Regions from separate parts of the Peribacillus sp. NPDC097675 genome, predicted to be linked through region 1. Evidence: riboswitches for the same ligand, from Rfam matches in the RefSeq annotation. Region 1 holds a riboswitch; the other holds the start of a gene.
What was found. A riboswitch is a leader RNA that binds a small molecule or an ion and turns the genes downstream of it on or off. The one in region 1 is predicted to bind FMN.
Positions count from the first base shown of each region.

Region 2: another riboswitch for FMN. It lies ahead of ACQKL5_RS02715 (ECF transporter S component); the one in region 1 lies ahead of ribE (riboflavin synthase).

Region 1 covers NZ_JBNNSK010000005.1:112,791-120,768, reverse strand. Annotated here, with positions in the region: gene ACQKL5_RS09460 (DEAD/DEAH box helicase) at 1-649, shown strand, start outside; gene megL (methionine gamma-lyase) at 836-2,011, shown strand; gene ACQKL5_RS09450 (tryptophan-rich sensory protein) at 2,038-2,766, opposite strand; gene ACQKL5_RS09445 (GNAT family N-acetyltransferase) at 2,981-3,571, opposite strand; FMN riboswitch at 3,902-4,032, shown strand; gene ribE (riboflavin synthase) at 4,185-4,823, shown strand; partial or broken gene ribB (3,4-dihydroxy-2-butanone-4-phosphate synthase) at 4,842-5,450, shown strand; gene ribH (6,7-dimethyl-8-ribityllumazine synthase) at 5,512-5,982, shown strand; gene ACQKL5_RS09425 (hypothetical protein) at 6,026-6,331, opposite strand; gene ACQKL5_RS09420 (DHH family phosphoesterase) at 6,580-7,749, shown strand; gene ACQKL5_RS09415 (ABC transporter ATP-binding protein) at 7,915-7,978, shown strand, end outside.
Region 2 covers NZ_JBNNSK010000001.1:539,202-547,179, reverse strand. Annotated here, with positions in the region: gene ACQKL5_RS02735 (CPBP family intramembrane glutamic endopeptidase) at 1-347, opposite strand, end outside; gene ACQKL5_RS02730 (RecQ family ATP-dependent DNA helicase) at 337-1,845, opposite strand; gene ACQKL5_RS02725 (helix-turn-helix domain-containing protein) at 1,842-2,909, opposite strand; gene ACQKL5_RS02720 (ferredoxin) at 3,196-3,444, shown strand; gene ACQKL5_RS02715 (ECF transporter S component) at 3,552-4,133, opposite strand; FMN riboswitch at 4,303-4,437, opposite strand; gene serA (phosphoglycerate dehydrogenase) at 4,777-6,351, shown strand; partial or broken gene ACQKL5_RS02705 (IS1595 family transposase) at 6,480-7,530, shown strand; gene ACQKL5_RS02700 (hypothetical protein) at 7,587-7,978, shown strand, end outside.

The sequences.
Region 1 (7,978 bases):
TATGCAAACGATTAACAATATTATCAAGACAACGCTTAAGGATCGCCAAATCATGGTCTTCTCAGCGACTCTTCCTGAAGAAACGGAAAAAGTGGCTCGTGGATTCATGAATGATCCTGAATTGATCAAGGTCGATAAAAGTGAGAAAATGGAGTCGAAGGTCGATCATCTTTATTTTGTAGTCGAAAGACGGGAAAAGTCCAAGATACTAGAGAAAATCACAAGACTGAAAGATGTGAAGGCTTTGGCCTTTTTAAACGATATTGCCGAGCTTAGCGTGTTACATGAAAAGTTAAGTTATAAAGGCATTGAAATGGGAGTTCTTCACGGTGAATCGAATAAAGTCGATCGTGAAAAAGCGCTGCGTAAGCTTCGTTCTGGTAAATCACCAATGTTGATCGCAACCGATGTGGCGGCGCGCGGACTTGATATCAAAGGACTGACGGCTGTTGTTCATATTGATATGGCTGAAAACATCGATCAATACATTCATCGTTCTGGCAGAACGGGACGTGCCGGTGCGGATGGTACAGTCATCTCGATCGTAACGGAACGGGAAGAGCGTGAGTTGAAGAAAATGGCTCGCGAACTTGAAATCCCTTTAACGAAAGTCAATTTCTATGGTGGAAACATTGTAGTAGAAGAATAGGCAGGAAGAATAGAGATGGCCATGAGGGCTGTCTCTTTTTTAAATGAATGATTTACTCTTTTGAGATAGAATTAGTGAACTGATAAACTAGTATTTCAGATGGACCATCACTCGCATTGAAAACGCTTCCAAAAAGTGAATTTTTAACATATGATAGATATAGCTATTAGATAGGGGGAGTTTAGATTGGGAGAGAAATATAAGCATATTGAAACCGCTGTGATTCATGAAGGGTATGATTCAAAGGAGCATTTGGGAAGCTTGACCACACCATTGTTTCAAACTTCAACGTTTACGTTCGATACGGCCGAACAAGGAGAAAACCGGTTTGCAGGGTTAGAAGACGGATATATTTACTCGCGGCTTGGAAATCCTACGGTCCGGGTACTTGAAGAGAAGATTGCTGCCTTGGAAGGTGGGGAAGCGGGGCTTGCCTTTAGTTCAGGAATGGCTGCGGTTTCGGCGGTTCTTTTTGCTTTGACCAAAGCGGATGACCATATCCTTTGTTCGAAAGGGTTATATGGTTGCACCTTTGGGCTCCTTCAGCTGATGGAAGAAAAATACCGGATCACCCATGATTTTTGTGAGATGGAGACAGAGGAACAGGTAAGGGGCATGATCCGTCCTAATACGACCTGTATTTACGTGGAGACGCCGATTAATCCAACAATGAAAATGATTGATTTGGCAATGGTCATGAAAGTTGCGAAGGAGTATGGTGTGCCTGTCGTGGTCGATAATACGTTTTCGACTCCATACTTACAGCGGCCGCTGGAATTTGGCTGTGATATCGTCCTTCATAGTGCGACGAAGTACCTCTGTGGGCATGGTGATATTGTGGCAGGCCTTATTGTCGGGAAAAGGGATTTTATTAATCAAGTGGCTATGACGACCCAGAAGGATATTGGAGGAGTTATTTCACCGTTTGATGCATGGCTGTTACTGCGGGGCTTGAAGACATTGCCAATCAGGATGGATCGCCACACAGCCAATGCAACGGAAATCTTTCGCATGTTGAAAGAGCACCCAAGGGTTAAAGCCGTCTATTATCCAGGAGACGTTGAATCACAGGATTATCGCATTACGGAAAAACAGATGAAATCCGGTGGAGGCATGATTTCCTTCGAAATCGAAGGGACAAAACAGGATGCCCAAAAATTCCTGAATAACTTGAAACTAATCAAAATTGCCGTCAGCCTTGGAGATGCTGAAACCTTGATCCAGCACCCCGCGACGATGACACACTCGGCCATCCCAAAAGAATCCAGAGAGCTTATGGGCATCAACGACCAGCTCATAAGACTCTCCGTCGGCCTAGAATCCTGGCATGACATCTGGACTGACCTTGAACAGGCATTTTAGGGGTCTGACCCCTTTTATTTCCGAAATTATTTCCCACGGTTCTTGATGAGGACGGTGATGGATAGGATCAGGATGATGCCGGCCAGGATATAGGATGTCGTGGTGATTGTCGGGTGGGGCGTGCTGTTCCTGACGCCGATTCCGATGATGGCCCAGACGAAGACGAGTGGGTAGCACCAGTCTTTATTTTTGATGGCAAATAGAAAGGCCAGGGCTGTGGCTACCAGTAACAGAATAATCGTCCATGTTACGTCGGAGATCCCGAACCCATCCCAGCCGATATGGGTCAGATAGTAGGAAATATTCGCGATGGTTGCAACACTTACCCACCCTAAGTAGATGGAAAAGGGCATGAGGTCGAAAAAAGTATGATCTGCTTTTTTTATGTTTGTGTAAATGACAATCAAGGTCAGCAAAAGTGTAATGATGATAAGGACGGACAGCAGGAAGTATTCGTAATGCCAAGCCAATAGCCAGGCTGCATTGAATACACAACTTAAAGCGAACCATGGGAATGAGACCATATAAACGGGGCTTTTTCGGTACTTACCCATGAATTGTCTAAATACCCAAAGCGCAAGAAGTAAATAAATAAAGCCCCAAATCGAGAATACATAACCGGCTGGGGTGAAAAGGACATCCAGTTTATCGGATATTTCCCCTGATGTTTGGCCGTTAAAGGGAAGGTAGTTAGCAAGGAAATTCATCGTGACGACAAAAAGATAAAAAACAAGGTTAATAAGTACAATAAGCATGTGTCTTCCTCCTTTGATAGTAATTGGGACATATTATCTTATTCCTCATATATTGCAGAGATAACCTTTTTTAGCACATCGGAAGGAAGAAACTTATCACTGGAGAAAAGTAGGGTATGGAAAATCTGTAAAAAAAGTACATATGTATCTAGAAAAAGGGCCTTGCTACTAGTGGTAGCAAGGCCCTTTAGAGGTAGTTAATGAATCAGTGAAATTAGGATTCGGCGCTAACAACCGCTTCATCCTTATTGTCTCGGGTCAAGTATTCTTCTTTTAGTATGGAATAATAGGCGCTGTCAAATAATGTACCCTTCGTCATGTGGCTTTTACGGTGAATTCCTTCACACTTCATACCTAAGCGATCCAAGACTTTCCCGGAGGCGGCATTTATCACATCGCATTCAGCAAATACTCGTTCCAAATCCAGTACATTGAAAGCTAATTCCAGTATTAATCTTCCTGCTTCTGTCATATAGCCTTTACCCCAGAAATTCCGGTTTAATGTATAGCCCAGTTCTCCACATTTGTTCGATTCATGTATTCTGAATTCGATAGCCCCAATCATCTTGTTGCTTTCTTTTAATACGATTGCATATTTGCCGAGGGGCTCTTCCAAGAAATAGTTTGCTATGAAATTCTTAGTTCGGTTCAAATCTTTATGCGGGTCATAAAGATAACGGGTAGTCTCTTCATCAGATGTATATTCATACATATCTTCAGCATCATCAAGCGAAACCGGACGTAATACGATACGCTCACTTTCCATATGACCGTGCTGAACCATTAAAAGGTTTGTGTTTGCCATGTCAATCCCTCTTTTATTCTCAATTTTCTAAATTATAACACAAAAAATTTCTGCTCAGAATACCATTCTTTTCGTTTAAGGCAAGGTAAGGGCTGATTAACCCTTCTTTTTAGAGGTGTGTTATAAAAGGATAAAAGAAATGATTTGTAAAAGTTTTGATAGTCCCTGACGATATTTGAATTCAATCTTACTAAACATCTAATGGTAATTTTGTATAGTAAACTCGCTATTATCCTGTACTATTTGCTTGCAACTATAGGTTCATTTTAGGATAGTTGTTTTACATCCTTGCATTAGGGTGTTAAAATAAATGAAGATTCATACTATTAGTTAGTCCTTCGGGGTCGGGTGAAAATCCCAACCGGCGGTGATGAAGTAATTCTAAGCCCGCGAGCCTGATAAAGGCAGGATTTGGTGAGATTCCAAAGCCGACAGTACAGTCTGGATGGGAGAAGGACGTGTGAAATCCAAGTGTATGCTATACGTACGCCTATTTTTTCAAAATGTTGAAATAATGGGTTTATTAGGTATACAATTTTTTCACTCAATTCTCCTGTTAACTCCTTAGGTCATCCTAAGGGGTTTTTTATATGTTTATAAAAGGGGGAAAACTATGTTTACTGGAATCATCGAGGAAATCGGCACTGTTCATTCCATAAACAAAGGAATAAGCAGTATGCAACTGTCCGTTCAATCCAAGAAAGTCCTTGAAGATGTTCACAATGGAGACAGCATATCCGTGAATGGAGTCTGTTTGACGGTGACATCCTTCACAAAAAGCTTGTTTACGGTTGATGTGATGCCGGAAACGGTGAAAGCGTCATCGATACGGACATTAAAGCCTGGTTCAGAGGTGAATCTTGAACGGGCGATGAGTGCTCAGGGACGTTTCGGAGGACATTTCGTTTCAGGTCATATCGATGGAACGGGCACGATTTTGAAAAAAGTACAAAAAGAAAATGCAGTGTATTACGTGATTTCATTGGAAGAAGGGCTCAGTACATACTGCATTCCAAAGGGATCTGTCGCCATTGATGGAACAAGCTTGACGATATTCGGCATTGAGGGAAATCAGTTGACTGTATCACTCATTCCCTTGACCCATCAGGACACCATATTGGGTAGAAAGGCGCCAGGCGATATCGTGAACATTGAAAACGACATGTTAGGGAAATACATTATACATCAAATGAAAAGAACTGAATCAAAACCAGGTCTGGACTTAGCGTTTTTGTCTGAACATGGATTCTAATAAGGGGCGGTGTGAAGGATGTTCCATACAATTGAAGAAGCGATTGAAGATCTGAAGGCTGGGAAAGTAGTCATTATTTCCGATGATGAAGACCGCGAAAATGAAGGTGATTTCGTGGTGCTTGCAGAAAAAGCGACACCAGAAGCCATCAATTTTATGGCCACACATGGCCGTGGTTTGATTTGTACGACCATTACCGAACAATTGGCGGAAAAATTGAACTTGCACCCCATGGTCAGAGATAACACCGACCATCATGGGACGGCATTCACCGTCAGTGTGGATCACAAAAGCGCATCTACAGGAATCAGTGCGTTCGAACGTTCGCTGACCATTCTGGAGCTTTTGAAGGAAGATTCGGTGGCCGAGGACTTTCAACGTCCTGGTCATACTTTCCCGCTAATAGCGAAAGCAGGGGGTGTACTGAACCGGACCGGACATACGGAAGCATCAGTGGACTTGGCCAAGTTATGTGGGGCTGCTCCTGCAGGCGTCATTTGCGAAATCATGAATGAAGACGGAAGCATGGCACGTGTACCCGACCTTAAAAAGATTGCTGAAAAATTCGGCCTTTCATTCATTACGATCGCCGACTTGGTACAGTACCGTAAACAAAAGGAATCATTGCAAGAACAAATATACATTCAAAACGCGTAACATCCATTTATAAACTGAGGAGGAAATAGACATGGGGAAAATTATCGAAGCACAATTAATCGGATCAGGACTGAAAGTGGGAATCGTGGTCGGTAGATTCAATGAGTTCATTACAAGCAAGCTATTAGGTGGGGCACTGGATGGCCTTAAACGTCACGGTGTGGACGAAGATGACATCGACATCGCTTGGGTGCCAGGAGCTTTCGAATTGCCGCTCATTGCCAAAAAACTGGTGAACACAGGTAAATACGATGCAGTGATTGGGCTAGGGACGGTCATAAGAGGTTCCACTACGCATTATGATTATGTCTGCAATGAAGCAGCGAAAGGAATGGCTTCCGTTGCCTTGGATACAGGTGTTCCGGTCATTTTCGGCTTATTGACGACTGAAAACATCGAACAGGCCATTGAACGCGCCGGTACAAAATCAGGTAACAAAGGGTACGAAGCTGCCGTTAGTGCCATAGAAATGGCGAACTTGGGAAAATTGATTGAACAGTAAAAGACCAACAGGCCCCAGATAGGAATTCTATCTGGGGCTTGTTTTATTTTTCTGAGACTGTCAGCTTTTTCATGTGATCGGCCGATGTCGAACATGTCTCCAAAGAGATGGAAGAAACACACTCCAGGTCATGTAACAATCGATCTACCTTCAACAAAAGCCTTATGAATAACAGGCTCAGGGATAAAGGGCTGTTTGATTGAATGAGGATTGCCGTAAATAAAAGACTGATTGTAATGCCAAAAATATAGGAAACAACGAGCGGCCATCTCTCCTGCTTAATCAAAATGGCCACTAAAATGGTAGGGATAATACTGTTGAAAGAAAATATGAGTCCTCCAGCAATCATGAAGTATGTGTAGACAAGGTTGGCCGAGTGTCTTGAGTTAATAATTTTTCTCGTTACCTAAATTGGGTTGTTAATAGTAAGAAATAAGAAAAATAATAAAGATACACGGATTTTTTTTGCGTTCTAAGGGGTTTTGGCTGGAACCATGTTAAAATAGTCGGATGTGATTATGCTACAATTGTAAAGATTGCAATTGAAAATCATTTCTTAGGGAAAAGTAAATATATCAGTTTTTAGGAGGGGTTTATGTGTACTATCTTTTTACACATAATGATTTAGACGGTGTCGGCTGCGGAATTGTAGCGAAGCTTGCATTCGGGGAAGACGTGGTTGTCAGTTACAATTCCATCGGCCGCCTTAATCAGAATGTAGAAGCATATCTTGAACAGGCAAAAATCGAAGATACATTGATCGTTACCGATCTTTCGGTAAATGAAGATAATGAAAAGTTGATTACACAATTCGTTGAAGATGGAGGTCACGCGCTTTTAATCGACCATCATAAATCGGCTTTGCATCTGAATGAACATGACTGGGCATCGGTTACGGTGGAACAGGAAGACGGGAAACAAACGGCTGCAACGTCTTTATTCTATCAATATGCCATAGATCAAAAGTGGTTGGAACCATCACAAATCTTTGCTGAATTCGTCGAGTTGGTCCGTCAATATGATACCTGGGAGTGGCAGGCTAATAATAATTTAACGGCAAAACGGTTGAATGACCTATTCTTCATGATCCCGATTGAAGAATTTGAAACGAAAATCGCACATAAGCTATCAACTGCTGACACCTTCACGTTTGATGAAGTCGAACAGACTCTACTGGGTGTGGAAGAAAGTCGAGTGGATCGGTACATAAATAGGAAAAAAAGAGAAGTGTATCAGACTACGGTCGGTCCACATACGCTTGGAGTGGTCCATGCCGAGTCCTATCATTCGGAATTGGGTAATGAACTATCAAAAGAGTTTTCTCATCTGGATTATATTGCCATCCTTATGGTTGGAAGCAAAAGAATCAGTTTCCGGACGATCCATGACGACATCGACGTTGCGGAAGTTGCAGGGAAATATGATGGCGGCGGCCATCAAAAAGCGGCTGGCTGCACGATGTCCGAAAAAGCATACAGCCAATTCGTCGAGAAGACCTTCTTCTCTGAACCAATTAAGCGCGATGCTCATAAAAACCAATTGAATGTTAAGAATTCACCAGATGGTTGCTTGTATTCGACCAGAGATAAGCAGGATATCTTCATTTATGAGAATGATGAAGAAGAAGAGTGGAACATCGAAGTGAATGGTAAAGAAGTCAAGAAATCATTCGATACTTTCGAGGAAGCTGAAAAATACATGAAGCGTAAATACGCAGCATGGCTTGCTAACGATGATAGGTACGAAGAGTTCGTTAATAGAGGGTAATGAAATGGGGCTGTCCAAATACTGGACGGCTTTTTTACCCATACATTTATAGGGGCCTTTTTGCCTAAAAATGCTTGACAAAAGTTTCTAAATGCAGAATAATCTTATTGTTAAGCTAATGATAACGATTATCAATTTCAACGTGAAAGGGGAGATAACCAATACATGAGGATGAACGTTAGTAACGTTGAAGTTGGTTACGATAAAAAAGTAATCGTAAACGGCCTGA
Region 2 (7,978 bases), on a different contig from region 1:
AATAATTCCTCACTAACCGCTACCACTAAGGCAACAATGAAAATCATAAAATAAGGTAAACTACTGAAGATTCGTTCATTGACTCCACCATCATCATGATAGGAAGCTGGAGTCAATTTCATCATACTCACATCAAAAATAACTACTAATATCCCTGCAGGTACGCCCACTAACAAAATATTCATGTCATTGAAACTAAATATGTTAAGAAAATCAGACAAATCTTCAAATAAGATGAAACCTAAAAATAAAGCTATCGCTAAGATAACCATTTGGGTCAAGAACAAATTATATAGTAGCTGTTTATCTGTAAGCTGTTTAATTAATTCGGCCTGTTTATTTTTCATTCCTAATGTCCTTACTCAATAAAAGATAAGCTAATTCCTGTTTCCATGTGGAATATGAATTTACCTGTTGTACCTTTACTGCAGGCCATACATCTAGAATATTCTTTACATCTATCCCACAGCAATCGCAACAGATGGGATTCACTTTTTGCTGCTCTTCCTCAAAATAATGCAAAATACCTAAACGCCTACACCCCTTCGTATGAATCCACTTTAGAAACACATTCAATTTAGCTTGGTTCTGCATTCTTCTAGTCAGACAGTACTCTTTCATCTCTGTCATCTGCGATAGTGGATCGTTATTCGTCAGAAATTGTGCAAAGAAGCGAAATTGTATATCAGTTAAGGAAAAACGTTGGTAAAGCTGTTCTTTTTCAGAAAGGGGCAAATCCCCTACGAACCTTTTCGAATCATCTAAATAAGAACAAACCGCTTCGATTTGGCTATCGGTGGGCAGCTGTTGTTCCAACAAATGCAAGGGAAGCCCTTCGTCCCCTTCACAGTATAATAATACCGCAACACTTTGTTTTTGGTCACGCCCCGCTCTACCTATTTCTTGAAGGTAGGATTCCATCGTGGATGGCATATGAAAATGAATGACAAACCTAACATCCGCTTTATTGACTCCCATTCCAAAAGCACTGGTCGCACAAATAATTTTTAATTGTCCTAAGATGAATTGCTGCTGAATAAGCATTCTTTGTTCCTGTTCCATACCACCGTGATAATAATTGACGCTACTGACCCCATTTTCCTGTAAAAATTCCGCAACGGATTCAGCTACTTTTTTCGAAGAAAAATAAATAATCCCGCTTCCTGGAAATTCCCTGACCAAGGAAAGCACACGGAAAAGCTTTTCTTGATAATCCGCTAAATTTTCTACAAGTATGGAGATATTTTCTCGATCCACGGATGAAACGATTTCTTTGGCATAAGTGATATTCAATTTCCCGATAATGTCTTGGCGCACGTCTTTAGTTGCGGTTGCCGTCAATGCTAATGTTAAGGGGTTATCCAACTTATGTCTCACTTCTCCCAAATTCAAATAATCCGGACGAAAATCATATCCCCACTGGGAAATGCAGTGAGCCTCATCAATGACGAACAAACCAATATCGATGGCTTTCAAGGACTGAATCACATTTTCTAGCCCGAGCATTTCGGGAGATAAGAAAATAAACCGATACGTATGCAAACGTTCAAAAGCCTGTTTTTTTTGATACGGGTTCAGAAAAGAGTTGAGGGTCAATACACTTTTTTCCCCTCTCATTTTAAGCTGATCTGCCTGGTCCTGCATCAAAGACAACAAAGGCGAAACAATGATAACCGTCTTATTGAAGAGGTAGGCAGGAAGCTGATAACATAATGATTTACCTGATCCCGTGGGAAGCATTGCCAAAGTGTGGTTTCCTTCAAGCAATGATTGTATCACTTCTTGCTGTCCAGGACGGAAATTGTCAAATCCAAATTTTTCTTTCAAGACTGAATTCACATTCATCCTCTATCACCTATTTTCGCAAGTACAAGCCTAATTTGAAAAAAACTGATTTGGTCATTATCAACCGCTTCCTTGATAGCCTTCAGCTTTCTTGTCTTAAGGTCTTTAATGACCGTAATGATTTGGTTCTCATCTTCGTTTGAAACATAATCCTGTATCGAAAAGCTTTTATCCGATAGGACGATTTCAACTAGGTGATCCTCTATTGTATTCCCTTTTAAACGACGGATTTCTGCAATTTCAGGTATCGTTTTCCCTGCATGAATATAATGCAGTGTCGTTTGGGTGGATTGTGTCATATGAAGATTTCCACCATTTTTCCAATCATTGATCAGAGAGGCCAAGAGAGGGTAATCACTTTCCGTTGATATTTCTGCGAGAATATGATGCAGTGAGCCGAGAAAAACGAACTGCACATACCACTCATCAATCTCTTTCCTTTTTCCAATTTGTTCAAACGTAAGTCCCACCCGATTGACTCCCGTAATTTTCAAAACAAAAATATCACGGCTCAAATCACTTTGTAACTCTAAAAGTGTTACAAGCTCATCATAAAGATGTTGGGCAAGTAACTCTCGGTTTTGTCGATTGGTAGATAAAAAAAACTTAACGAATTCCTGTATTTGTTGATTTTGTTGTATCGGATAGAATGACCTTTCATTGTGGACAATATGGGATATAGTTTGAATAAGTAAAGTAAGTCTTCTCCAAAAATCTTGAGTGATGCTTTGATAGTTCCACCCATTCATGGAAGAAGGAAGTGGGCATTTTATGAAAAAGGCGGTCAATGCCCCCCTTCCTTGTTCACTAATCATATAAACATCGTCTTTTCCCGTTGAGTCGATTAATTTCATTTCAATGAATAATCTTATGTTTTGATTCAATTGATCACGGGTAAAACGAGGGACAGTCCCAAAAACATTCGTTAATCCAAATAAATGTGCATCCTGAATTGTCTGGGACGATTTTTTACCCTGCAGCATATGATAAATAGCGAAGATGGAACGCTCACCTTGAAATTTTTCTATCGCATATAAAATGATTGCTTGAAGATAATTGTTCATGAAGCTCACATCCTTGTTCCATTTATCCAATTATATTGTAACAAAAATCTTCAAATACCGCCGTTTTTTATGTCAAAATCGTATCGATATTTGTGTATAAATATCATATAAGTACTCATTATAATGAAATTCTTCCAATAATTTTTGTTGACATTCCATGTAATGCGGTATTATCGTTACATTTTCTATTGATAAGTTCGGCATTCGGTCTTACAATAAGAAAGAGATAATAATCTATAATAAAAAAGGTTATGAGTTGTATATCAACTTAGGAGGGGTTTTAATCATGGCTAAATTTACTATTGTTGATAAAGAAACCTGTATCGCTTGTGGAGCTTGTGGAGCGGCAGCACCAGATATCTACGATTATGATGATGAAGGAATTGCATTTGTTACGTTAGACGATAACGAAGGAATCGTTGAAATCCCAGATGTTCTTATAGATGACATGATGGATGCATTTGAAGGCTGTCCAACAGATTCTATTAAAGTCGCGGATGAATCATTTGAAGGCGACGCCCTTAAATTCGAATAGGTTAAAAAGCCATTCTCATTTTGAGAATGGCTTTTTTCTTTGAAGTTTAGACCTATACATAAAAGAGGTGAAAAAAACAGATTTCTAATTTTTTCCACCTCTTTTTATTATGCACTTTTATATAAAACTTGTTTATTAATCCATGCTTGAAGCTTAACAAATAATAGCATGAAAACAGAAGTAATAAGTAATCCTTTGATTATGTTAAACGGAAGTATTGCCGCTGTTACTAATTTCCTGGATTCTGGTGCCGTCATTGCATCCCATCCCATAAAGAACGTATATGCCGGTAAAAAGACATAATAATTTAGGACACTCATAACTATCGCCATGGAAACTGTCCCGGCTAGCAAAGCAAACGTCATACCTTTTTTAGAGCTGATATTTTTGTATACATAGTAAGTTGGCAAGATGAATAATACTCCCGCTATAAAGTTGGAGATATGTCCAACTGGTACCCCCGTTTCGGTTCCTGTCATGACCATATCCAGCAGATTCTTCAGGAATTCAACCAAAATCCCTGCCAGCGGTCCATAAATCAATGCGGCCATAAGCGCTGGTATGTCACTAAAATCGATGTTCAGAAAAGGTGGAAATCCTGGAAAAGGGAAATTCAAAAGCATAAGTAAGTACGAAAGACTTCCAAACATTGCAAGGGTGACCATTTTTTTAATATTGTTCGATTTCATAGCTCTCTCTCCTTCTTTTTCTTGATCTACCGTGAAAAAGAGGTAAGGGATCCTTCATCATGTTGATGTTCAATAAAAAACCCTTTAATTCCGACAGAATTAAAGGGATAAATTAAAGGTTTCATCAAACAAACGTTCAGCATTTAACTGTTTGAACGCAATCAGGAACCTCCATCTTCTCCCATCCAGACTATACTGTCGGCTTTGGAATCTCACCAAATCCTGCCCCTAAAGGCTCGCGGGCTTAGAAGAATTTTTCTTCATTACCGCCGGTGGGGAATTACGCCCCGCCCCGAAGATAGACCTATAAAATTTCTTTTACATTTTTCATTATATATGATTATTCTTTTTTTGAATAGTATTTTTACCTCACATTAAGTTTAATCTACCCTAGTGAATTACATTAACAATCTTTTTAGACTAAAAGGCATTTTCCCAATATTGTTCTGCACATCCAAAAATAATTTTTCTTTTAGACAATTAACGTGTAAAAGCCCCTGCCATTGCGGATTCTACCGGATAAATTACAAGGCTATGTTTTTTAAAGCGCTTACAAAGCATAATGTTAAATTGACAATTTTGCTACTTCAATTGTAAAATTAACTGAAATTTAAGAGAATTTTTTCTAGGAAGGTGTTTACACGTGTATCAGATTTTAGTAGCAGATGCCATTAAACCAGAAGGACTCGGACCGCTTACAGAGGCATCCAATATTCTTCTTATTCAAAAGACCGTAGAAGAAGCAGCAAACGAACTTGATCAAATTGATGCGATACTAGTAAGAAGTGCAACAAAAGTTACTGAAGATTTAATGAACCGCATGCCCAAATTAAAAATCATTGCACGTGCAGGTGTTGGCGTCGATAACATCGACATCCCAGCTGCCACTAAACGAGGCATTGTCGTGGTGAACGCACCTGATGGCAATACTATTTCCACAGCTGAACATACTTTTGCCATGATGGCCTCCTTGATGCGTCATATTCCTCAAGCTTATGCTTCCCTAAAAAATGGAGAATGGAAACGCTCCTCTTATACGGGAACTGAACTTCGTGGTAAAACCCTAGGTATTATAGGCTTTGGACGTATTGGTGGGGAACTTGCCAAACGCGCAAAGGTTTTTGGCATGGAAGTCATCGTTTTCGATCCATTCCTAACTGCTGATCGCGCAAAAAAGATGTCTGTAACCCCCTTGCCTTTAGATGAGTTACTTCCAAAAGCAGATATAATCACTGTACATACACCTCTGACGAACGAAACTAGAGGGTTAATCAATAAAGATAAACTTCTTACCTGTAAAAAAGGCGTGTACGTATTAAACTGTGCTCGCGGTGGAATTCTTGATGAAGATGATTTATATGAGATGATTGTCGAAGGACATGTAGCTGGAGCTGCGATGGACGTATTCGTTGAGGAACCACCACTTGGCAACAAACTACTTGAACTTGATAACGTCATTGCTACTCCCCATTTGGGAGCTTCGACGAAAGAAGCCCAGTTAAATGTGGCCGTCCAAGTTGCACAAGAAGTATTAACCTACTTTGAAGGTAATCCAGTATCTAGTTCCATTAACCTTCCAGCCATATCTAAAGAAGTCTTTGAAAAGGTGCAGCCTTTTTATCAACTCGTCCAACAAATGGGCTCCATTGCCTCTCAATGCATGAAAGAAGGCATACAAGAGATTTCCGTTACTTACGCGGGAGACTCTTTGGACTTTGATACAGCCATCTTAACTAAAAGTCTAATATCAGGTTTCTTTAAATCGAGAGTCGATGCTTCAGTCAATGAGGTGAACGCGCTATTGGTTGCCAAAGAAAGAGGCATTACCATTGGAGAAAAGGTTTCTACCGATTCCCTAGGATATTCAAACCTGATTAGTTTAAAAGTCAAAGGTGACACTCGCGAACTAACGATTAGTGGAACTCACATCGAAAATTACGGTTCCCGGATTGTCAATTTGAACGGTTTCAAAATCGATTTCCATCCTGAAGCTAATTTACTTTATATCCAACATACCGATAAACCAGGAGTGATCGGTAACGTTGGTAAGATCCTTGGTGATCATTCAGTAAATATTGCGACTATGCAGGTAGGTCGAAAAGAAGCCGGCGGAGAAGCCATCATGGTTTTAAGCTTTGATAAACCATTAGAGGATAATATGAAACAATTCTTAGAGGAAACTCAAGAAATTACTTTCATGGCCCGTATTTCATTATAAGGTTTTAGGGTGCACCCCTTCAATTGGGTGCACCCTCTTTTTTTATTGGCTCTGTTAAAGTTAGTTATTGAAAATTGAATTTCAGGAACAAACGTTCTCTAATTAAGTTAACTATATTAGAGTTGGTGATGATTGTGAGAGCGACTGAAATCCTTAAAGCTACTATTCAAAAACTAAATCCAGCAGAGAAACATCGATTATGTGAATATTTAATCAATGCATTGACTGCATCAAGTTCGACCGGAACGGTTCTTCACGAAATATCTGAACGTAAAAATAAGAATGGTTATCAATGTCCAGACTGTGAATCGGAACATATTGTACGTTTCGGTAATTACACAACAATCGTTGATGGCGAAGAAGTTAAAAAACAACGATATCGTTGTAAGGCTTGTAAAAAAACATTTACTGACCTTACAAATACGGTGCTTTATCGAACTCGTCATCTTAATCAGTGGATTAAATTTGTTGAATGTATGATAGAAGGTTACTCCCTTCGTAAGTCTGCTGATTTAGTTGGGAACATAACTCACGTCACACTATTTTATTGGAGACACATACTACTATCCTCATTAAAACAAATTGAAATATCAAACTTTGAAGGTATCGTTGAAATGGACGAGACCTATTTCCTGTACTCAGAAAAAGGACAAAGGAAAATTGATGGGCGGAAACCTCGTAAGCGTGGAGGTTCTGCAAAGAAGTGTGGAATAAGCAATGAATAATTATTGGTTGCGAGGGACCGAGATAGGACCACTTTTTCAGAGATTTTAGGAATGGGTAGAATAACGAAAAACCAACCAATTAGACAAAGCTATTGGGCATAAACTTTCGAATGGAAATGTATTATGCACAGATTCTTGGCGTGCATTCAAAACATATGCCGATGAAAAGGGTGTGGATATATATCAATTCAAGTCCGATGGTAAAGTTCGTACAAAGGGACTTTATCACATTCAAAATGTTAATAATTACCACCGCAGACTTAAAGGGTGGATGCAACGTTTTAACGGTGTTGCCACCAAATATTTAAACAATTACCTTGCTTGGTTCCAAGTATTATAAAGCATTCAACATCAAAGAAATGAAGTTACGATGAAAGAATTGATTATTAGAGGGAATTTAATACAAAATATGAAAACTTATGATACGCTTAGGTTATCTAAATTTGTCATATAAACACTGATGGCCTATTCAACTAAAGGAGTTTAGTTTAACTTAAAAGAGGTGGTTTATTGAAAAAAATATATTTTTTTTGTTTCATAAGTATTCTGCTTTCTTTTCTTGGTTTCTATCTCATAGAAAATATGTTTACGATTAATCCTGATGTATGGTCAGGCAATGGAAATTTTGGTATTTTGATTATGTTGCTCTTCTCACCTATTTTTATTTTGAGTTATTTTTTAACTTATAAAATGTCTAGGGAAATATCATACAACAAATTGAAAAGAAAAATAAGTGTAGTCATATTAACCTTAGCCCTAATCTCCTGCACATTATTGATACTCCCAATCGTCAATTATACAAGTGAGTTGATAATTGCGTTAGGTGGCACACCTTCTGACCCTGACTCTAAAATTTATCGCTTTGGTTGGTTTAATCAATACACAAATAGTATATATTTTAA